3 regions of the Enterobacter ludwigii genome follow, and region 1 is predicted to be linked to each of the others. Evidence: predicted binding sites of a transcription regulator. Region 1 holds the regulator's gene; each other region holds the start of a gene.
What was found. The regulator LexA, encoded in region 1, represses DNA repair genes until DNA is damaged. The targets are predictions, from matches to a motif close to TNCTGTATGTACATACAGNA.
Positions count from the first base shown of each region.

Region 2: sulA (SOS-induced cell division inhibitor SulA) is a predicted target of LexA. The motif match lies at 4,524-4,543, and genes of this name have one in related genera.
Region 3: dinB (DNA polymerase IV) is a predicted target of LexA. The motif match lies at 2,801-2,820, and genes of this name have one in related genera.

Region 1 is NZ_CP017279.1:4,057,124-4,065,117, forward strand. It holds gene ubiA (4-hydroxybenzoate octaprenyltransferase) at 1-699, shown strand, start outside; gene plsB (glycerol-3-phosphate 1-O-acyltransferase PlsB) at 764-3,184, opposite strand; gene BH714_RS19050 (diacylglycerol kinase) at 3,339-3,707, shown strand; gene lexA (transcriptional repressor LexA) at 3,816-4,424, shown strand; gene dinF (MATE family efflux transporter DinF) at 4,488-5,825, shown strand; gene BH714_RS19065 (CsbD family protein) at 5,945-6,154, shown strand; gene zur (zinc uptake transcriptional repressor Zur) at 6,203-6,715, opposite strand; gene BH714_RS19075 (cupin domain-containing protein) at 6,831-7,319, shown strand; gene BH714_RS19080 (conjugal transfer protein TraF) at 7,541-7,994, shown strand, end outside.
Region 2 is NZ_CP017279.1:815,299-823,292, forward strand. It holds gene fabA (bifunctional 3-hydroxydecanoyl-ACP dehydratase/trans-2-decenoyl-ACP isomerase) at 1-45, opposite strand, end outside; gene BH714_RS03750 (AAA family ATPase) at 114-1,874, opposite strand; gene matP (macrodomain Ter protein MatP) at 2,061-2,513, shown strand; gene ompA (porin OmpA) at 2,583-3,638, opposite strand; gene sulA (SOS-induced cell division inhibitor SulA) at 3,994-4,503, opposite strand; gene BH714_RS03770 (TfoX/Sxy family DNA transformation protein) at 4,721-5,347, shown strand; gene yccS (YccS family putative transporter) at 5,304-7,466, opposite strand; gene BH714_RS03780 (YccF domain-containing protein) at 7,486-7,932, opposite strand.
Region 3 is NZ_CP017279.1:72,624-80,617, forward strand. It holds gene BH714_RS00340 (Na(+)-translocating NADH-quinone reductase subunit C) at 1-65, shown strand, start outside; gene BH714_RS00345 (NADH:ubiquinone reductase (Na(+)-transporting) subunit D) at 58-696, shown strand; gene nqrE (NADH:ubiquinone reductase (Na(+)-transporting) subunit E) at 703-1,299, shown strand; gene nqrF (NADH:ubiquinone reductase (Na(+)-transporting) subunit F) at 1,310-2,533, shown strand; gene nqrM ((Na+)-NQR maturation NqrM) at 2,533-2,736, shown strand; gene dinB (DNA polymerase IV) at 2,838-3,896, shown strand; gene pepD (cytosol nonspecific dipeptidase) at 3,951-5,408, opposite strand; gene gpt (xanthine phosphoribosyltransferase) at 5,669-6,127, shown strand; gene frsA (esterase FrsA) at 6,233-7,477, shown strand; gene crl (sigma factor-binding protein Crl) at 7,535-7,936, shown strand.

The DNA.
Region 1 (7,994 bases):
CTGATGCGTGCGGCGGGCTGCGTGGTCAATGACTATGCGGATCGTAAATTCGACGGGCACGTAAAACGTACGGCCCATCGTCCGTTGCCCAGCGGGCAAGTGACCGAAAAAGAGGCCCGTACGCTGTTTATCGTACTGGTGCTGCTCTCTTTCCTGCTGGTGTTAACCCTGAACACCATGACCATTCTGCTTTCAGTCGCGGCCCTGGCTCTGGCCTGGGTTTATCCGTTCATGAAGCGCTACACCCACCTGCCTCAGGTGGTGCTGGGCGCGGCGTTTGGCTGGTCGATCCCGATGGCGTTTGCGGCGGTGAGTGAGTCCGTCCCGTTAAGCTGCTGGCTGATGTTCCTGGCGAACATTCTCTGGGCCGTCGCATACGACACGCAATACGCGATGGTAGACCGCGACGATGACCTGAAGATTGGCATTAAATCGACGGCGATCCTCTTCGGACGTCATGACAAGCTGATCATCGGTATCCTGCAGGTTGCGGTGCTGGCGTTGATGGTGACGATGGGTTACCTGAACGGGCTCAACTGGGCGTTTTACTGGGCCGTGCTGGTGGCGGGAATGCTGTTTGTCTACCAGCAGAAGCTGATTGCGAAACGGGAGCGTGAAGCCTGCTTCAAGGCGTTTATGAATAACAACTATGTCGGTCTGGTGCTGTTTTTAGGGCTGGCGATGAGCTACTTTTCGTAAAAAAACGGCAGCCAGAAGGCTGCCGTTTTTGTTTTCATCGCAGGTCATCAGACCGCTGCACGCTTCACTCGCCTTGCGTCGCACTTTCAATCGTTAAACGCACATCAGACGTGATCAGTTCGGCCAGCATCTGGTACACCTTCAGCGTCTCTTCCGGCTCGGCATCGCCCGTATCACTGATAAACCCTTCATCACGCAGCGTCAGCACCAGAGAGCTGAAGACCGCTTTGTCGAAGAATTCCGGGGCGTTAATCCCGTGCAGAACAGACAGGCGCTGTGCCAGCGTCCGGCTCTCTTTCTCGAGCGTACCGCGGTTAATGGACGGATTCGCGCTCAGCAACCAGAAGGTGATGGCGTAGCGCTGCAGCGTTTCACGCGCGCCCGCCGCCAGCAGTTGCAGGGTACGGGACCGTGACGGATTGATATGCAGCTCGTCATTCGTGACGGTAATCAGCCCCTGACGACGCAGCTCTTCGGTCAGTTTATCCAGCTCAGTCGCCAGTTCGTCCTTGTCCCAGCGCAGGAACAGCTCCGCTTTCAGCATTGGATAGAGCGTTTCAACATGACGCAACAGCTCCTGACGCGAGATGCGACGATGCTGGGTGATGATGGCCGCCATGAGCGAGGGCAGCATCAGCATATGCGCGATGTTGTTGCGATAGTAAGTCATCAGCACCGCCTGCTCGCGCGGGAGAATGATGATGTCGCCGATGGTGTCCTTTTCGACTTCAAACTTGTTCATCTGCAGGGCATGCTCGATAAGCTCGCTTGCCGTGCTTACCGGTACGGTCGAATCCACCGAGTACGGCACGTTGCGCATCATATCCAGATAGCAATCCAGCTGCTCCGTAAGCTGTTCACGGGTCAGTGAACGCTGACGAGAGGCCAGAAGCGCCGTACAGCACAGGTTCATGGCGTTTGCCGCACCGGCGTTGTTAATACGCACCATCAGTTCAGAGGCGATGCTGTTGACCGTAGGCGTCAGCCAGGCCGGGCGAATCGCTTCGATAGGATCGATAGACTCGCGCCACTCCGGAACATGGTTGTTCAGATAGGTCATCAGCGGCATCGGCTCGCCAAAGTTGACGTAGCCCTGGCCAAGGTTGCGTAACTTGCTCAGGCCGCGCAGCATCTGCGGCAGGCTTTCTTTCTCTTTGGTCGCACCGCGCAGCTCTTTGGCGTAGGTGCCCACTTCCATCACGTGTTCGTAGCCAATGTAGATGGGTACCAGGGTGATCGGGCGGGTTCCCCCGCGCAGCATCGCCTGAATGGTCATCGACAGCGTGCCGGTTTTAGGATCGAGCAGACGACCGGTACGGGAGCGCCCCCCTTCCACGAAGTATTCAACGGAATAACCGCGGCTGAACAGCTCGCCAAGATATTCACGGAATACGGTGGAGTAGAGCTTGTTGCCCTTAAAGGTACGACGGATAAAGAACGCCCCCAGGCGGCGGAAAATCGGGCCGGCTGGCCAGAAGTTCAGGTTAATGCCGGCAGCGATGTGCGGCGGTACCAGACCCTGGTGATAGAGCACATAGGAGAGGAGCAGATAGTCCATGTGGCTGCGGTGGCAGGGGACATAGACAATCTCATGGCCATCATGGGCCAGCTGGCGTACGCGCTCGGCGTTATGAACGTTGATTCCCTGATAGAGGCGGTTCCACGTAAAGCCCAGAATACGATCGGAAAGACGAATCATCTCGTAAGAGAAGTTCGCGGCAATCTCTTCCATCAGTGCAATAGCGTTCTGCTGTGCTTTCTCATGGGAAATCTTTTTGCTGCGCGCTTCGTCTTCAACGGCCCTGGCAATCGCTTTGGAGGCCAGCAGCTTGTTGAACAGGTCCTGACGTGCAGGAAGACGCGGGCCGACGGCAGCCAGACGCTGACGGGCGAAGTGCATACGCGCCACGCGCGCCAGTTTCTGCGCGATAATCTTGTCGGTGCCGTGTTCGTCCGCCATACGGCGCAGCGAAACGGACGGGGAGAAACGCACGAAGCTGTCACGTCCCAGCCAGGAGACCGCGAAGAATTTCTGAATGCCGTTAAGCATGCGCAGCGGTGGGTTCTCTTCACCTTTCTCTCTGCCCGGGCGGCGACCAAACATCACCGATACCGGCACCATCTGCACATCCAGACCCGGATTGCTGCGGTGCAGGTCGAGATAGTCGTGGAAAAGCTTGATGGACTCTTCCTTTGGCGTGTAATAGGTAAACACGCGCGGCCCGCCGTGAATGAACACATAGCGCGGCAGCAGAGTGCCGTCGACTTCGAGGGGTTCAAGCGGGTCAGGTAAATCATGCGCCAGACACTGGGCGCGAAGCGTCAGTAGGTCTGCCTTCGAGTTATAAGGCAAAACGTACATAATTGGGCGTGACGTATCGAGCCCCAATTCCAGCGCGGGTTCCGCTGGGATAGACTTGCTTTTTACCAGGACGCTTAATGGTAAATTAAGTAATTTGTAGTAAATTCGTGGCCAGCCGGACATAAACGATGTAAAGCCTCTGGTTAATAATGCAATTGCGGCGCAAGGATAACAGAAAGCGCGCAAAATTTCTGTTGTTACCCGTCATACTTCAGGCAGCAGCGAAACACGCTGCGCCTACTGTTACTGACGCTATTTTAATTAAAAGGTTCTTTTAATGGCCAATAATACCACTGGGTTAACCCGAATCATCAAAGCCGCCGGCTATTCATGGAAAGGTTTCCGTGCCGCGTGGGTCAATGAAGCCGCGTTTCGCCAGGAGGGCGTCGCCGCTATCATCGCGGTGATTATCGCCTGTTTCCTTGATGTTGATGCGATTACCCGCGTTTTGTTGATCGGCTCCGTGCTGTTGGTGATGATAGTGGAAATTCTCAATAGCGCTATTGAGGCCGTGGTGGACCGTATCGGCTCTGATTTCCATGAGCTCTCCGGCCGGGCGAAAGACATGGGGTCTGCTGCCGTATTGCTGGCGATTATCACTGCGGTCATCACCTGGGTCACGCTGCTTTGGTCACATTTCCGATAAGCCTCGAGAAATAATTAAGTCCCTGGTTTTTTGTGCAGTTTTTGGTTCCAAAATCGCCTTTGACTGTATATACTCACAGCATAACTGTATATACACCCAGGGGGCGGAATGAAAGCGTTAACGACCAGGCAGCAAGAGGTGTTTGATCTCATCCGGGATCATATCGGCCAGACGGGTATGCCACCCACGCGTGCGGAGATCGCTCAGCGTCTGGGTTTCCGTTCTCCGAATGCTGCCGAAGAACACCTGAAAGCGCTGGCGCGTAAAGGCGTCATTGAGATTGTATCGGGCGCTTCGCGTGGCATCCGTCTGCTGGTGGAAGAAGAGACAGGCATTCCGCTGGTGGGCCGTGTCGCGGCAGGTGAACCTTTGCTGGCACAACAGCATATTGAAGGTCACTACCAGGTTGACCCGGGCATGTTTAAACCGAGCGCAGATTTCCTGCTGCGCGTCAGCGGCATGTCGATGAAAGATATCGGTATTCTGGACGGCGATCTGCTCGCAGTTCATAAAACCCAGGACGTGCGCAACGGGCAAGTTGTGGTCGCGCGTATTGACGATGAAGTTACCGTTAAGCGTCTGAAAAAGCAGGGTAACACCGTCCAGTTACTGCCTGAAAACAACGAGTTCTCCCCGATTGTGGTGGATCTCCGCGAACATAACTTCTCTATTGAAGGGCTGGCTGTTGGGGTTATCCGCAACGGTGAATGGCTGTAATCATGTCATAACAGGCTACGGACCTGCCGTAGCCTGATTCAATCTCCACTGCCGGTATTTTTCATGTCACTGCTGACGACATCAGATAAGGCATTGTGGCGTCTTGCACTGCCAATGATTTTTTCCAATATCACCGTCCCTCTGCTGGGACTGGTAGACACGGCTGTTATTGGTCATCTGGATTCCCCCGTTTATCTGGGCGGCGTCGCGATCGGCGCGACGGCAACCAGCTTCCTTTTTATGCTGCTGCTCTTTTTGCGTATGAGTACCACCGGGCTTACGGCTCAGGCGTACGGCGCAAAAGATCCGTTGCGTCTGGCGCGAGCGCTGGTACAACCCTTGATCCTTGCCCTGGGCGCGGGTGCGCTGATCGTGGTGTTGCGCACGCCACTGATTGATCTGGCGCTGCATGTCGTTGGCGGTAGCGAGGCGGTACTTGAGCAGGCGCGGCGCTTCCTTGAAATTCGCTGGCTCAGCGCGCCTGCATCACTGGCGAACCTGGTTCTGCTTGGCTGGTTACTCGGCGTGCAGTATGCCCGTGCGCCAGTCATTCTGCTGGTGGCAGGCAATCTTCTCAACATCGTGCTTGATGTCTGGCTGGTGATGGGTCTGCATATGAACGTGCAGGGCGCCGCGCTGGCGACGGCAATTGCAGAATACGGTACCTTTTTCATCGGCCTGTGGATGGTCTGGCGCGTGCTGGCCCTGCGCGGTATCTCGCTTGCGATGCTCAAAACCGCGTGGCGCGGTAATATCCGCACGCTGCTGGCGCTTAACCGCGACATTATGCTGCGCTCGTTACTGCTTCAGCTCTGCTTTGGCGCGCTGACGGTCTTTGGGGCGCGACTTGGGCCGGAGATCGTCGCGGTTAATGCGGTCCTGATGACGCTGCTCACCTTTACCGCGTATGCGCTGGATGGCTTTGCCTATGCCGTTGAAGCCCATTCCGGACAAGCGTATGGTGCACGCGAAAGCGGCCAGCTCCGCGAGGTGTGGCGGGCCGCCTGTCGTCAGTCAGGCCTGGTGGCGCTGGCGTTTGCACTCATTTACGCCTTTCTGGGTGAACAGATCGTTGCCTTACTCACCTCCCTCCCATCGCTGCGCGAACTGGCGAGTCACTATCTCTTCTGGCAGGCAATCTTACCGGTGGTGGGCGTGTGGTGTTATCTGCTGGACGGCATGTTTATTGGCGCGACGCGAGGTGCGGAGATGCGCAATAGCATGGCGGTCGCTGCGGCGGGATTTGGTCTGACGTTGCTGACGCTGCCGTATCTGGGCAACCACGGTTTGTGGCTGGCTCTGGCGGTTTTCCTCGCGTTACGTGGCCTGTCGCTGGCCTTTATCTGGCATCGTCACTGGCGAAATAACACCTGGCTGCCTTCCCGCCACGATATATCGTGACGGTTAAAGATTCCGAAAATAAAAACAACTGCCGGATCCTTAACTACAATAATAATCACGTCCAGCAGAAAAGAACGAAGCGGACGAAACATACAGACGCTTAACACGAGGACACGATTATGAATAAAGACGAAATCGGCGGCAACTGGAAGCAGTTCAAAGGTAAAGCGAAAGAACAGTGGGGTAAGCTGACGGATGATGATATGACCATCATCGAAGGTAAACGCGATCAGCTGGTGGGTAAAATTCAGGAACGTTACGGCTACGAGAAAGATCGTGCTGAAAACGAAGTGAAAGACTGGGAAACACGTAACGATTATCGCTGGTAATCCTTTACTCCCCCTGAGGGCGGCTTCGGGCCGCCTTTTCTTTTGCCGTTAACGCGGCTTTTTCTTCACCAGTACAGAATGGTCGTGCTGGCACTCATCCTGGTGACGACAGGCTTCTACCTCTACGCAGGCTGAGCACAGGCCGTGCGCTTCAATCACGTTATGACGCAACGCAAAGCCCATTTTGGCTGCCAGCGTATGCATAATATCTTCAACGCCTTCCGCACCTTCTTCCTTCACGCTGCCGCAGCGATCGCAGATAAACATGGCCGACGTATGGGTTGGCTGATCGAACAGATGGCACAGCACATAGCTGTTTGTCGATTCAACTTTATGCACAAAGCCCTGTTCCAGCAGGAAATCCAGCGCGCGGTACACCGTTGGCGGTTTAGCCTGTGGCTCGCTTTCGCGCAGCAGATCAAGCAGATCGTACGCGCTGATCGCGCCCTGCTGCAGACTCATCAAACGTAATACTTCAAGGCGCTGCGGAGTCAGGCGCACATTGCGTTGCACGCACAGCTTTTCTGCCTGCGCTAACAGCTCTTTTGTGGACTTATCCATTTAGCACCCCGGATGTTATAGGCTGGAAAACCCCCACTTTATCATGTTCTGCTAAAAACACCGAGATCCGCCAGGCTGTGCTATACCTGACGCAACGCAATCCGGGGAATAAACGATGAAAAGACCTGACTGTATTCGACACTGGCGCGACGTAGAAGGCGCAGATGACTCAACCTATCCCGACAGTAGTGAACGTTTTGCCATTGGCGCACCGCTGGCGCGTAAGCTCGGCCTTGGACGCATTGGTATACACCATGAGCGCTTACCGCCAGGCCGACGGACCTCTTATCCTCATGCTGAAAGCGACGAAGAAGAGTTTATCTACGTGCTTGAAGGCTACCCTGAAGCCTGGATTAACGGATATTTATGGAAACTTGAACCTGGCGACAGCGTGGGCTTTCCCGCCGGAACCGGGGTCTGTCATACCTTCATCAACAACACCGACGAAGAGGTACGGCTCCTGGTGGTGGGTGAGGCCAACAAGAAGCATAACCGTATCTATTACCCGCTTAATCCGGAGTACGCCGCCACGCGCGACGATCGCTGGGTAGACCACCCTCCTCAGTTTTTTGGACCGCACGATGGAAAACCTGGGAAAAAATAATTTCCTCTTCTATAAATATTGAGGGCCGTCACAAATAACAACAGGCCTGGCGGGAATTTAACTTAAGGAAATAGCGGGTCTTTTTGCACTTATTCACAGCAATAGTTCGTTCCTGTTTGGGAGATAACAGACAGGGGTTATTTAATAACAGACTATAAGACGAGCATACTGTGAAAAAACATTTTAAATTTTCGGTGGTTAGCATCGCTGTCTCCTTGTTTATGGCAAATCAGGCGGGAGCAGCCAATACCTGGACAGAATCACGTAGCGACGCCATGGGGGGCACGGGTGTCGCGGCCGGAAACTATGGCAGCGGGGCGTTAATCAACCCTGCGCTACTGGCGAAGGCGAAACCGGACGACGATGTGACGGTCATTTTACCGTCCGCTGGCGTGCAGGTGACCGATGAAGACAATCTTCAGGATGAGATTGATACCATCAATGATAAAATCAACCATTACAAAGACGTGGTTGATAACCTTACACCGATTGAGATCATTACCAACCCGTTAGGTTCCATCAACCAGTTCCAGGGCGCGGCGAAAGATCTCGCCGATGAGCTGGATTATCTTAAGGGCAAAACGGCACGCGCCACGGCGGGTGCGGGGATAGCCGTCAGTATTCCTAACGATGTCCTTTCCGTGGCCTTTATGGCTAAAGGCTATGCCCACGGAC
Region 2 (7,994 bases), 1.6 Mb from region 1:
GGCAAGAAGGTCTTCTTTTGTATAGGATTCGCGTTTATCTACCATGTTCTCAGTAAGCCTTATTTTAGTGAAGGACGCAGGATAGCTAACACGTGTACGCTGAACAAGTCCGATCAGTTTGAACTAAACCAGCCTAACCAGCGTAACGGCCAGGGATAACGATGACGAGCATCCTGCTGCGTCGCCTGAGCAATGCGCTCCTGGATAGTCTGCATCAGGGTTGTTTGCCCTTCGCCGTCCCATACCAGGTTTGTCAGTAAGGGTAGTGCATCATCAATGCCTTCGATGGCCCAGATGGTGAATTGTTCCTGTTCCACGGCATCCAGAATGTCCTGGCTGAGGCTCAAATGGCGCGCGTTAGGGGCAGGAATAATCACCCCCTGTTTGCCGTTTAACCCACGCTGCTGACAAATCGAGAAGAAGCCTTCAATCTTTTCGTTCAGACCACCCACTGGCTGCGCACGACCAAACTGATCGACCGAGCCGGTGATCGCGATGTTCTGATTAACTGGCACTTCTGCCAGGGCGCTGATTAAGGCGCACAGCTCCGCCATAGAGGCGCTATCACCATCGACTTCACTGTATGATTGCTCAAACGTCAGCGAGGCGGAGAAGGGGATTTGCTGCTCAAGCTGCAGCTCTGACATCAGGAACGCCTGCATGATCATCATGCCTTTAGCGTGAATGTTGCCGCCCAACTCGGCTTTGCGTTCGATATCAGTGAACTCACCGTCACCGACATGCACAACGCAACTGATGCGGGAAGGTTCCCCGAAAGCGCGCGGGTGGCCGGGGAATTCAATCACCGACAGGGCATTGATCTGCCCGATACGTTCGCCTTCGGTCTCAACCAGAATTTGTTCCAGCAGAATTTCATCCTGCATACGGTCAGCAAGATAGCCTTCACGCCACTCACGCTGCGCCAGCATCTGGGTAAGCTGCTCACCGGTGAATGCGCCGTTACCGCTGACGACACCCACTTCACGTAACTGCTTGCCGATCCAGAGCGGGCAGAGCGGCAGCGTCTCCTGGTCACCGGTGTAGCGAACCGCTTCGCGGATCAAACCAGGCCAGGCGTCGGCGGCCGGCGTTGGCAGTGCGAAACGTTCCGCAACGCTCAACACCCACTGGCACCACTGTGCCATATCATCGGCATCGGTAATCTGGATGTTATCTTCGTATTCGCTGTAGACCGCCTGCTCAGCCAGTTCGGGCTCCATCTCCTGGAAGTCAGCCAGCGATTCACGATCACCCGTCAGCACCACGGTCAGCGACAGCGGCATTGAAGGAACTGAGACGGGCAGGGGACGAGACTCGTCGTAGCCAACCCAGTCAAAACGCTGCTGATTAACCACCGTTTTCAGGCGCATCCACAGCAGAGGTTGTGAGAGGAGGGTGCGCAACGAGATGATCAGTACGCCGCCATTGGCGCGGTGCACCAGCCCAGGTTGCAGCGAGAGCTCACCGTTAAACTGGCGCAGACAACCAAAGAGTTGTTCAGCCTCGACCCAGTTAGCGGTAATCACTTCACCCCTGGCAGCAAAGCGGTCGTCGGGCTGCTCTGCCGGTTCGAATGTGACATCATGTCCCGCGATACGATATTGGCCGCCAAAGACGGCGTTCGCTTGCGGTCGCAACTGGCGCATGGCATCACCCAGAAGCGTCAGATATTCCGCTTCTTCCGGGGCCTTGAGCATCATGAAGGGTGATGTTGCCCAGGGGCTTAACACCTGCTCCAGCGCATAATGCAAACGGGGTTGCGTATCGCTAAGGATCAATTCGTGTTCTTTTGCGAGATCGGGTCGTGCAAACAGTTCCTGATAGCTCTCGGTATCCGGAACGAGGTCACGCCATGCAAGTTTCGTAATGGTCAAAGTTGATGTTTTTTAGTTAGATGTAAAAGCGTGGAGTATACCGTAAGCGGGGGGCTCTACCCAAGCAGGATTGGGCATTTCGGCAGAGCGATTGGCTGCATTCACTCACAGGATATGATTTCTTTTCAGCAGATTGCCAAAAAACTGATATTCTGAACAGAGTTACGTGGTAACACTGAGATCGCAATGAAATATCAACAACTGGAAAATCTCGAAAGCGGCTGGAAATGGAAGTACCTGGTCAAAAAGCACCGTGAAGGGGAGCTGATCACCTGCTACATCGAAGCCAGCGCAGCGCAAGAAGCCGTGGATATTTTGCTGACCCTCGAAAATGAACCGGTACAGGTTAACGGCTGGATTGAGAAACACATTAATCCTGCGTTGTTAAACCGGATGAAGCAAACTATTCGTGCGCGTCGCAAGCGGCATTTTAATGCGGAGCATCAGCACACTCGCAAAAAATCCATCGACCTGGAGTTTATGGTCTGGCAACGTCTGGCAGGGCTTGCGCAACGGCGTGGGAAAACGCTGTCAGAAACGATAGTGCAGTTGATTGAAGATGCCGAGCATAAAGAGAAGTACGCCAACCAGATGTCGACGCTGAAGAATGATCTTCAGGCTCTGTTGGGTAAGAAATAGATTTTTGTTTTCTTCAGATTCAGATAATAAAAAACCCCGCAGTGCGGGGTTTTTTTATAAGACGATAACTTATGCCGCTGGCTGAGTTACAACGTCTTTGATGCCTTTAACTTCGATCTCTACGCGACGATCTGGAGCCAGGCAGTCGATCAGTGCAGCGCGAGCTTTAACGTTGTCACAGGTGTTGCCAGTAACTGGGTTAGCTTCGCCCATACCACGTGGGGAGATCTTGTTAGCTGGGATACCTTTAGAGATCAGGTAATCAACAACAGACTGAGCACGTTTCTCAGACAGTTTCTGGTTGTAAGCGTCAGAACCGATACGGTCGGTGAAGCCCAGAACCACTACAGAACCGTCTTTAGGATCCAGGTTGCTCAGCTGGGTGTACAGCTGATCCAGTGCCTGCTGACCTTCTGGTTTCAGGGTAGCTTTGTTGAAGTTGAACAGAACGTCAGACTTCAGAGTGAAGTGCTTGGTCTGTACTTCTGGAGCTGGAGCCGGCGCTGGAGCAACGATTGGCGCTGCATCTTCCTGCTGGCCGAAACGGTAGGAAACACCTACGCTCAGCATGCCGTTGTCCGGACGAACACCAACGGTGTTGCCGTCGCCGATGTTGTTAACCCACTGGTATTCCAGACGGGTAGCGATATCACGGGTCATAGCCCACTCAACGCCACCAGCGAATACTGGGGAAACACCGGTGTCATGGTCGTCGCCAGCGATGCTGTTGCTGGAGTCAGCGCGCCATACCATGCCGCCCAGACGAGTGTACACGTCCAGATCGTCAGTTACTGGGTAACCCAGTTTAGCGGTCAGCTGTACGCCCTGAGCTTTAAAAGCGCCGTTTACGTTGTCGCCTTTGTATGGCATACGACCTAACCAGTCGTAACCCATTTCAAAACCAACATACGGGTTAACCTGATAGCCACCGAACGCACCTGCACCAAGCTGGCTCTCGTGAGTAGGGCCATCGTTGTTCAGGCTGCTGTTGTACCAGCCGGTGTCATGGAACTGAGACCAGCCCAGTTTACCACCTGCATACCAGGTATTATCTTTCGGAGCGGCCTGCGCTACGGTAGCGAAGCCAGCCAGTGCCACTGCAATCGCGATAGCTGTCTTTTTCATTTTTTGCGCCTCGTTATCATCCAAAATTCGCCATGAAGGTCTCAATAGAGATTCACGGTTAAATCCTTCACCGGGGGGGCGTGGTCAAATATAAATCTACCGATATCTTCGGCTTAGGCCGAGCACCCCTGGCGATGTAAAGTCTACAACGTAGCTGAAAACTTACAAGTGTGAAGTCCGTCAGGCATATGAAAAAAAAAGTTCCGTATACCGATTATTTAACATTTTTCGAACGAGTTTTGTGCAATAAAATTAAGGAGAACCGCACCAGACAAGCCTTGCCGCAGTTTTGGCGCCTGGAACTAAAATCGCATCTTGTGGTCAAAAAAAATTCCAGGAATAATCTTAATTTTCCTCAATGATACAAATTTGAGTGAATTTTTAGGCCAGAAAGTTGTCCTCTGCGATAAGAATCTGGTCGAACCGGGCGCATGATCAACCCGATCGCACTACCTTCTTCAGCCGCTTCAGTCAGTCGAAAATGTTCCTCATCGGTCAATTCGTCTGATAACCATCCAATCACCACGCTGTAATTCCCCGTACGTAACGCCCGGATCATCGATTCCACGGTATCGCAGGGAGAGAGTTGGTTAATTTGCATGACCTTTGTCAGCGGGAGGCCCGCGGACTGCACCCATTCACGGCTCAGTTTTTGTTGAGGCGTCAGCCAAAGCTGCCAGCGCGACTGCTGACCAAGCTGTTGTAATAACGGCAACAGCAGAAGTTGAGTGAGCAGGGGCTGGTCTTCACGATAAACCACTTCACTGATAAGCCCTGTCGAAACACGCCCGGTGGAATTCTGCGTGACATTGCCAGCGGAAGAAGAGAGAGAGGTTGAGCGATTTGCATAGCCTGAAGTGTACATATTCATTCCAGCCCTGTAGTTACTGTATGGATATACAGTAACCCCTGTATGCATAAAGATCAACCTCATTTTCGGAAAGCGACTCGCAAAATTCATTCATTATTGATGCGCCTGGAAAAATCATCTTGCTCAACGACGATAAGTTGCCTATTTTCCTGCTAACGGATCCGCTAGTAAGAAATTTCGTTGTTACTTTATGATTTTGAAGGGAAATATCATGAAAAAGATATCTTATGAACGGATTTATAAATCCCAGGAATACCTTTCACCCTTAGGTGAAATCCACCATCGTGCGCTGTTCGGGGGGTATACCCTGGCCGTAGATGATGCCGTCTTCGCTATGGTCTCCGACGGGGAGCTGTATCTCCGGGCCTGTGAGGAAAGTGCAAAATACTGTGTAAAAAATGCCTCATCATTCTTAACCCTGATGAAACGGGGTCGCCCGGTGCTGCTCAATTATTATCGTGTCGATGACGGACTGTGGCAGGACAGAGAACGGCTGCTTCAGCTCTCCTCGTTCGCGCTCAATGCGGCACGAAAAGAGCGTTCGCAGCGTGATCGGCGAAACCGCCTCAAGGACTTGCCCAATCTCACCTTTCAGCTTGAAGTGCTGCTCTTTGAAGCCGGAATCACTGATGAAGAGACGCTGCGGGAGCTGGGTGCCCGTGCGAGCTGGCTAAAGATGCGGGCGAAAAATAAAGCGCTTAGCATTAAAGTGCTCTTCGCACTGGAAGGGGCCATCGCCGGACTTCATGAGGCGGCACTCCCGGCGGGAATTCGCCGGGAGTTAACGGAGTGGTTTAATGCGCTGCCTGAGCCACAGGAGAATCACTCCTCCAGGTAGCGATCTGCAGTTGCAGTCGGCAAATTTCTGGCAGCAGAGCGATAAGGAGGCCAATCTGCTGAAGAACCAGCGGTGCTTTGCTGTCGCTTCCCGGGTCAATATGCGTAATACGCTGAGCCAGTTCATCCAGCGCGTGTTGAACGCGAGGCTCATCGGCTGGTCGGTGATGAAGCGCGTCATCGACATAGCATACGGCATCATCCAGCAGGGCGAGGATGGCCGGGTGAGTCAATTTCTCACGGTGGGCACCCAGCGTCGAAATATAGCTGGTGAAGGTATGGTTCAGACAGAGCAGGCGGAAAGCCGTTTCCCGAATTTCTGCCGTGGCGCGAGGCTCTGTGGACATGTTAGAGACCACCGAAGCCAGTTCAGCATCACAGTTATGCGCATCGCGGCGTGCGATACGATAAGCCAGACGGTTATCGCGACCCTGATGATACTGCTCAAGGATGGCATCAAGGTATCGACAGTTCGCATTCATCGCCCTGTCTACCACACGCGGTAAATTACGGAACCGCCAGTCCGGCCAGATAAAACTGACCGCCGCCCAGGCGATAGCGCAGCCAATCAGCGTATCTATCACGCGGGGCAGGGCCACTTCAAATCCTTCACCCAGCAGGTTAAAGCAGAGTAGCACCAGCAGCGTGATGAACATTGTGGCATGCGCATACTGCACATTACGGAAGGCGAAGAACAACACACCGGTGATCACGATCAGGATCAGCTGGCCTTCGACAGAGGGCACGAAATAGAGCACCGGCAGCCCAATAGCGACGCCCACCAGCGTACCAATAATACGTAGCGCAAGGCGGTGGCGGGTGGCGTTATAGTTTGGCTGGCAAACAAACAGGCTGGTCAGCAGGATCCAGTAACCGTGATGTAACCCGGTTATCTGAATGATGGCATAACCCACGCACAGCACCAGTGACATCCTCACCGCATGGCGAAACAGTGCCGATTCCGGCGTAAAGTTGCGGCTCAGTCGCAGCCACATATCGCTGAAGCTATGCACGCTGTCATCAGCAAGCTGATTCTCCACATCTTTATCGGGGAGCGCCATCGCCTGCTCGGATTCAATGGTAGCCAGCTGAGCATCTATCGCCCGCAGGTTATTCAGCAAAAATCCCAGTGCTTTAATATGTTCCGGCGACGTTCCACTGGCCTGAACGCGATCGAGCGCCGCATCAAGATGGCTAAATACGCGTTCGAAGCGCGGGTCATGTTGATAAGGCGTACGCAGCAAAATGGAGCGTGCCAGCTGCTGGCACGCCTGAGACTGCATCGACAGCAGGCGCTGGAAGCGGAACATCACGTCGCTGTAGCGGAACTTCTCGCGCAGGGCAGCATACTGAACGTGCGAGGAGCTGGCACGCTCATGTATATCCTGCGCCGCGAAATAGTAGTGCAAGGTTCTTCGCGTTCCGCGCTGACCGCGATCGCCCCGCAGACGGGTAAGCAGTGAGGCTTTCGTCTGGTTAAGCGTGGCGACCAGTTGACCGTTGGCCAGAGCCAAATCGTAGAGCGGAGACTGGCTCTCCTCCTCGATATCCGGATCGAAGAGCCGGGATTTTAGCTCAAGATAGTGGGCCAGTTGCTCAAAGCTGCGGGCAAGATTGTCCTGAAGAGGGCGAACCGGAAAAATAAGATGCCCGGTTAACGTCAGCAGGTTATACCAGATGGCCCCCAGCAGCAGCAGTATGGGTTGCTGGTACCATTGATCGTAAAGGGAAACACCCAGCATGGTGTAAATGGCGATCAGCAGGGCACCAAAGGCGATAGTGGCATAGCGCTGCCCAAGGCCGCCAAGCAAAATAAACCCGCTGGTAGAGAGCGTAAGGCCAATGGCAAACAGCCAGGGCCAGGGGAAGAGCAGCTCCACGGAGGCTGACGCGATAAAAAAACAGACCAGCGTAATCACAAGATTACGCAGGCGCCCGGCAAGGCGATCGTCCAGATCCGCCAGCGCCCCCGCAACCACTCCCAGCGTGAGCGGGATGGTGAGTTTTACGTCATTCAGCCACCACGGCAGGGCAACCGTGCCGCAAAGTGCGATAAATATTCTGACGTTATAAAGCCAGATGCTGTTCCAGGTATAACGGCGAAGCAGTGGGCTTAGCATAAGCACGGCCAGTCCTTATTTACTGAAAACGACGACGCGCGTTTGCTTCACGTGCCGCCTGTGCCACTTCTACCGGAACGACCCTGCGCCCGACTGGCCAAAGCGCGATGGCGGCAATCTTAAAGTTCGCGATCCCCACCGGAATACCAATAATGGATATGCACTGGGCAATACCGGCAAAGATATGCATCACACACAGCCACCAGCCGAAGAAAACCAGCCACAGAATATTGAGAACTGTGCCTCCCGTGTTCAGCAGTGCGTTTTTGCTCTCCGGGTTCAGTTCGTCAACGTGGACGGCTTCATTCCCGTACGGGATGAAAGAGAGTTTGGTGATTTCCCAGCAGGAGCGGGTCAGGGGGAGCGTAAAAATAAGGACGATGCTCACCAGCGTGGCAAAAAGCCAGGCAAGAGTGGTGGCAAAACCGCCTAACACAAAATTCAAAACATTCAGAACAGTACGCATAAACCCTCAGTTCCTTTCGATATGATTAACGCCCAGTGATTGTAACGTTTTTTTAGGCTGGA
Region 3 (7,994 bases), 870 kb from region 1:
TGGGCGAGCTGGGCTTTGGTCCTTTCCTGAAAAACGTACGTGAAGGAGCGCTGAACAATGGCTGATACGGGTGAACTGAAAGAAGTCAAAAAGGTGCTCATCGGTCCGCTGCTGGCGAATAACCCTATTACCTTACAGGTACTGGGCGTCTGTTCGGCGCTGGCGGTCACGACAAAACTGGAAACCGCGCTGGTTATGACCGTCGCGGTCACGCTGGTGACGGCATTTTCCAGCATGTTTATCTCCATGATCCGCCACCACATCCCGAATAGCGTGAGGATCATTGTGCAGATGGCGATCATCGCGTCGCTGGTGATCGTGGTCGATCAGCTATTGCGCGCTTTCGCGTATGAAACGTCAAAACAGCTCTCGGTGTTTGTCGGCCTGATTATCACCAACTGCATCGTGATGGGGCGTGCCGAAGCTTATGCGATGAAAATGCCTCCGCTGGCGAGCTTTATGGACGGGATCGGTAACGGTCTCGGTTACGGCGTTATCCTGCTGACCGTTGGGTTCCTGCGCGAGCTGATTGGCAGCGGTAAGCTGTTTGGCGTCACGGTGCTGGACACGGTACAAAACGGCGGCTGGTATCTGCCAAACGGACTCTTCCTGCTGGCCCCAAGCGCATTTTTCATTATCGGTTTGCTGATCTGGCTGATTCGTACCCTGAAGCCAGAACAGCAGGAAAAGGAGTAACCGACGATGGCTCATTACCTGAGTTTATTTGTGCGCGCGGTGTTTGTTGAAAACATGGCACTCGCGTTTTTCCTGGGCATGTGTACGTTTCTTGCCGTTTCCAAAAAGGTATCGACGGCGTTTGGTCTGGGTGTTGCGGTCACGGTGGTGCTCGGCTTATCTGTACCGATTAACAACCTGGTGTACAACTTTGTGCTGCGCGACGGTGCGCTGGTAGACGGTGTCGATCTCAGCTTCCTGAACTTCATCACCTTTATCGGTGTGATTGCGGCGCTGGTACAAATCCTGGAGATGATCCTCGACAGGTATTTCCCGTCGCTATACAACGCGCTGGGGATTTTTCTGCCGTTGATCGCGGTGAACTGCGCCATCTTTGGTGGCGTATCGTTTATGGTTCAGCGTGATTACAACTTCAGTGAATCCGTTGTGTATGGTTTCGGCTCCGGCATCGGCTGGATGCTGGCTATCGTCACCATGGCGGGGATCCGCGAAAAAATGAAATATGCCAATGTGCCTGCGGGTTTACGTGGCTTAGGGATCACCTTTATTACCACCGGGCTGATGGCGCTGGGCTTTATGTCCTTCTCCGGTGTGCAGCTATAAGGGCTAACAGATGGAAATTATTCTTGGCGTGGTGATGTTCACGCTGATTGTACTGGTGTTGTCAGGGCTGATTCTGGCGGCACGCGCGAAGCTGGTGAATTCCGGCGACGTGGTGATTGATATCAACGGTGAGCCGCAAAACCAGATCCGCACGCCGGCGGGGGATAAACTGCTCAATACGCTCTCCGGTAACGGAATCTTTGTCTCCTCAGCCTGCGGTGGCGGTGGCTCCTGCGGTCAGTGCCGCGTCACGGTGAAAGAGGGGGGAGGGGATATTCTGCCCACTGAGCTGGCGCATATCACGAAGCGTGAGGCAAAAGAGGGTTGCCGTCTGGCCTGCCAGGTCGCGGTGCGCCAGGACATGAAAATTGAGCTGCCGGAAGAGATCTTCGGGGTCAAAAAATGGGAGTGTGAAGTTATCTCTAACGATAACAAAGCGACTTTCATTAAAGAGCTGAAGCTGCGCGTGCCGGAAGGGGAAGATGTTCCGTTCCGGGCCGGGGGATACATCCAGATTGAGTGCCCGGAGCACACCGTGGCGTATACGGACTTCGACGTTCCGGATGAGTACCGTGCCGACTGGGACAAATTCAATCTTTTCCGTTTTGTGTCTGACGTTAAAGAACCGACGCTTCGCGCCTACTCAATGGCCAACTACCCGGACGAGAAGGGCATCATTATGCTCAACGTGCGTATCGCCACGCCGCCGCCGAATGTGCCTGATGCACCCCCGGGCGTGATGTCGTCGTATATCTGGTCCCTGAAACCGGGAGATAAGGTGACCATCTCCGGTCCGTTTGGCGAGTTCTTTGCTAAAGAGACCGAGGCTGAAATGGTCTTTATCGGTGGTGGCGCGGGCATGGCACCGATGCGTTCGCACATTTTTGACCAGCTCAAGCGCCTCGGGAGCAAGCGCAAAATCAGCTTCTGGTACGGGGCACGCTCGCTGCGAGAGATGTTCTATGATGATGAGTTTGAGCAACTGGCGCGTGAAAACCCAAACTTCACCTTCCATGTGGCCCTCTCCGATCCGCAACCGGAAGATAACTGGACCGGTCACACGGGGTTCATCCACAACGTGCTTTATGAAAACTACCTCAAGCAGCATCCTGCGCCAGAGGATTGCGAATTTTACATGTGTGGGCCGCCAGTGATGAACGCTGCAGTCATTAAGATGCTAAAAGATCTGGGTGTGGAAGATGAGAACATCCTGCTGGATGACTTCGGGGGGTGATGATGCTGACGTTTCTGGCAACTTTCGCGGTTTTTTTGCTTGTTGTACTCGGCATGTCTCTGGGCTGGATCATAAAGCGTAAAAGCATTCAGGGCAGCTGTGGTGGTATCTCCGCGCTCGGGATGGAAAAAGTGTGCGACTGCCCCGAACCCTGCGACGCCCGTAAAAAACGCATGGCGCGCGAGGCCCGGCGGATCCTTTAGTGAGTCCGATGTTTCCCCTCTTCCAGGAGGAGAGGGGAAACACACTTCTCAATCCTCATTTCTTTACTGTATACTTATCCAGTAATGAGTGAGGGCTTACTATGCGCAAAATTATCCATGTCGATATGGACTGCTTTTTTGCCGCAGTGGAAATGCGTGACAATCCGGCGCTGCGGGATATACCTATTGCGATTGGCGGTAGCCGTGTCCAGCGCGGTGTGATCAGCACCGCCAACTACCCTGCGCGCAAATTTGGCGTGCGCAGCGCTATGCCAACTGCCATGGCGCTAAAGCTGTGCCCTCATCTCACGTTATTGCCCGGCCGATTTGAAGCCTACAAAGAAGCCTCCCTGCATATCCGCGAGATCTTCTCTCGCTATACCTCGCTGATTGAACCTCTGTCGCTGGACGAAGCCTACCTGGATGTCACTGACAGCCTGCACTGCCACGGCTCCGCAACGTTAATGGCGCAGGAGATCCGCCGGACTATCTTCAACGAGCTCAATCTGACCGCTTCCGCAGGCGTCGCACCGGTGAAATTCCTCGCCAAAATAGCGTCTGATTTGAATAAACCCGATGGTCAGTACGTCATCACTCCGGAAGAGGTTCCGGCGTTTTTAAAAACGCTGCCGCTCGGCAAAATCCCCGGCGTGGGGAAAGTGTCTGCTGCAAAGCTGGAAAGTATGGGATTACGGACCTGTGAAGATGTACAGCGAAGCGATCTGGCCATGCTGCTTAAGCGTTTCGGTAAGTTTGGTCGCGTGCTGTGGGAGCGCAGTCAGGGAATTGATGAGCGCAGCGTGAGCAGTGAGCGGCTGCGTAAATCGGTCGGGGTTGAACGCACGCTGATGGAAGACATCCATGACTGGTCCGAGTGTGAAGTCATTATCACTGACCAACTTTATCCCGAACTGGAGCGGCGGTTAGCGAAAGTAAAACCCGATCTGCTGATTGCCCGTCAGGGCGTTAAGCTGAAGTTTAATGATTTCCAGCAGACGACGCAGGAGCATGTCTGGCCGCGACTGAATAAAGACGATCTTATCGCCACCGCGAGAAAAGCCTGGGAAGAGCGGCGGGCAGGGCGGGGAGTGAGGCTGGTGGGGTTACATGTGACGCTGCTGGACCCGCAACTGGAGCGGCAGCTGGTATTGGGGTTATAGCTGACGGATTCGTCAGCCCGGCAGGCAACGTGCTACCGGGCATCATACGGCGAATTACTTAGCAGGGATCGCTTTCAGCAGTTCAGTCAGCAGAGTCCAGTAATGACCCACGCTTTCAATATGAACCTGCTCATCCGGCGAGTGCGGGCCGGTAATGGTTGGCCCGATAGACACCATGTCCATGTTCGGATACGGTTTCTTGAACAGACCACACTCCAGACCGGCGTGGATCACCTGAATGTTCGGGGTACTGTTGAACAGACGCTGGTAAGTTTCACGCACCAGCGCCATCACCGGGGAACTTGCATCCGGCTGCCAGCCTGGGTAGCTACCTTTTGCGGATGTGCGTGCACCCGCCAGTTTACCCAGAGACTCCAGCATGCTCACCACATACTCTTTACCGCTGTCGATAAGCGAGCGGATCAGGCAGATGATCTCCGCGCTGTCATCGCTCATGGTGACCACGCCCACGTTCAGGGAGGTTTCGACCACGCCTTTCGCGACGTCTGAGTTACGAATTACGCCGTTTGGCGTCGCGTTCAGCAGCTGAACGAAGGCGTCACGAGACGGGGAGGTCAGTGCCGCTTTGTCGGTAGTCACGGACTCCAGCACCACGGTCAGGTTCTTCTCTTTCGCTGACAGTTCGTTTTTCAGGATATCCAGGTATACGCTGGAAAGCTTTTTCAGCTCGTCAGCTTTAGCTGCGGGTACTGCCACGGTCGTGAAGGCTTCACGCGGAATGGCATTGCGCAGTGTGCCACCGTTGAAATCCACCAGACGCAGATCCAGCTCAGCCGCGTGGCCAGCCAGGAAGCGTGCCAGCAGTTTGTTGGCGTTGCCCAGACCCAGGTGAATATCACCACCGGAGTGGCCGCCTTTCAGCCCTTTCAGCGTCAGCTTGAAGGTCTGGAAACCAGCAGGGATCGCTTCGCGGGACAGTGGCAGGGTCGTGATGAAATCAATCCCGCCGGCGCAGCCCATGTAGATCTCACCCTCTTCTTCAGAGTCGGTGTTGATCAGAATGTCCGCCTGCAGCCAGTTCGCCTGCAGACCGAACGCGCCGTCCATGCCTGCTTCTTCCGTCATGGTCAGCAGCACTTCCAGCGGGCCGTGTTCAACGCTGTCGTCCGCCAGGACCGCCAGAGCAGACGCCATGCCAATGCCGTTATCTGCACCAAGGGTCGTGCCGCGCGCTTTCACCCAGTCGCCATCGATGTAAGGCTGGATAGGGTCTTTGGTGAAGTCGTGAACGGTGTCGTTGTTTTTCTGTGGAACCATGTCCAGGTGCGCCTGCAGCACAACCGGTTTACGGTTTTCCATGCCTGCGGTCGCCGGTTTGCGGATCAGAATGTTGCCAACCTGGTCGCGTTCAGCATGCAGACCTTTTTCCTTCGCCCAGCCCATAATATGTTCGGCAAGCTGTTCTTCATGGTAGGAAGGGTGGGGAATGGAACAGATTTTGGCAAAAATATCCCACAGTGGCTGTGGAGATAATTGAGACAGTTCAGACACGATAAGTCTCCTTGTCGATGCCTTGCAAAGCGAGTTGCAGGTCACAGGGTTAGCAGGTTAATAGTTACCACAAGACAGGCTTGCGAGATGCAACTGAGAATACCACTTTCTCCGGTGGCTGGTAGCATAAAGCATGTAAAAACTCAGGCTCCGGGCGCTAAACACTGGTTTTTAGTGCGCCAGATCTCTATAATCTCGCGCAACCTATTTCCCCCTCGAACACTTTTTAAGCCGTATACAAACAGGCTGGGACACTTCACATGAGCGAAAAATACGTCGTCACCTGGGACATGTTGCAGATTCACGCACGCAAACTGGCTGCGCGTCTGATGCCTTCCGAACAGTGGAAAGGCATTATTGCCGTCAGCCGTGGCGGTCTGGTACCGGGGGCGTTGCTGGCACGTGAGCTGGGTATTCGTCATGTCGATACCGTATGCATCTCCAGCTATGACCATGACAACCAGCGTGAGCTGACCGTGCTGAAACGTGCGGAAGGCGACGGTGAAGGCTTCATCGTTATCGACGACCTGGTTGATACCGGCGGTACCGCGGTGGCTATCCGCGAAATGTATCCAAAAGCCCACTTCGTCACCATTTTCGCGAAGCCAGCAGGCCGCCCTCTGGTTGACGATTACGTGATTGATATCCCTCAGGATACCTGGATTGAACAGCCATGGGATATGGGCGTGGTATTTGTACCACCAATCTCTGGTCGTTAATTCTCTTACGCACTTATTTAACGCCCGGTGATACCGGGCGTTGTTTTTTTTAGTCTGACGCGCGTTACAATAGTCTCTATATGACGTATTCATGGAGGCAACGTAATGACGCAGGCGAATCTCACCGAGACTCTCTTCAAACCCCGTTTCAAACATCCTGAAACGTCGACGCTGGTGCGCCGGTTTAATCCGGGGACCATGCCTGCCGTCCAGTCTGCATTAGACGGTAAAAACGTGCCCCACTGGTACCGCATGATTAACCGTCTGATGTGGATCTGGCGCGGTATTGATCCCCGTGAAATCCTTGATGTGCAGGCGCGTATCGTGATGAGCGAAGCCGAGCGCACCGACAGTGAACTCTACGATACGGTCGTGGGTTATCGCGGGGGAAACTGGATCTACGAATGGTCTAAACAGGCGATGCTCTGGCAGCAAAAAGCCAGCCAGGAAGAGGATGCCACGCTCAGCGGCAAACACTGGCTGCATGCGGCCAACCTCTATGCTATTGCCGCATACCCGCATTTGAAAGGTGATGAGCTGGCCGAGCAGGCTCAGGCGCTGGCGAATCGCGCCTACGAAGAGGCCGCTCAACGCTTACCGGGCCGGATGCGTGAGCTGGAGTTTACCATCCCGGGTGGCGCGCCCGTCACCGGGTTCCTGCATATGCCAGAAGGCGAAGGTCCGTTCCCGACCGTTCTGATGTGCGGTGGGCTGGATTCACTGCAAATCGACTATTACAGCCTGTATGAGCGTTACTTCGCACCAAAAGGGATCGCGATGCTGACGCTGGATATGCCCTCAATTGGCTTTTCATCCAAATGGAAACTGACTCAGGACTCGAGTCTTCTGCACCAGCATGCATTAAAAGCGCTGGAAAACATTCCATGGGTTGACCACACGCGTGTTGCTGCATTTGGCTTCCGTTTTGGCGCCAACGTCGCCGTGCGTCTGGCTTACCTTGAAGCTTCACGCCTGAAGGCCGTCGCCTGTCTCGGCCCGGTGGTGCACGCTCTGCTCAGCGATCCGACCCGGCAGGGCCGCGTGCCGGAAATGTACCTTGATGTGTTGGCCAGCCGCCTTGGCATGCATGATGCATCAGACGAAGCGCTGCGCGTTGAACTCAATCGTTACTCGCTAAAAACGCAGGGGTTGCTGGGACGGCGTTGCCCTACGCCGATGATGTCAGGTTACTGGAAAAACGATCCCTTCAGTCCCGAAGAGGAGTCACGCTTAATCACTTCGTCATCAGCGGATGGCAAATTGCTTGAGGTACCGTTCAGCCCGGTGTACCAGAATTTTGACAAAGCATTGAGAGAGATCACACGCTGGATCGCGCAGAGATTGTGTTAATAGATTGCTAAATTTTGCTGGTTTGGTAAAACAGTGGCTTCACAAAAGGAGATCGCAATGACGTTACCGAGTGGACACCCGAAAAGTAGACTGATCAAGAAGTTTATGGCTCTCGGCCCGTATATTCGAGAAGAGCAGTGTGAAGAAAATCGCTTTTTTTTCGACTGCCTGGCTGTATGCGTCAACGTGAAGCCTGCACCCGAAAAACGTGAATTCTGGGGCTGGTGGATGGAAATGGAAGCGGAAGAAAAACGTTTTACGTATAGCTACCAGTTCGGCCTGTTTAATAAAGACGGCTACTGGCAAACAGCCCCAATCAAAGACCAGGAAGTGATCGACCGCCTGGAGCATACTTTGAAAGAGTACCTCGAAAAGGCAAGAGCACTGCTGGCCACCCTGGATCTGAAGCTTGAACCCGCGGATAACTTTTCCAGCGAAGCGGTTAAGCTGACGGCGTAATCGCGATATTTCTCTCTCTCTTCGCGAGGGATGGGGTGAGGGCAGTAAACCCGACCCC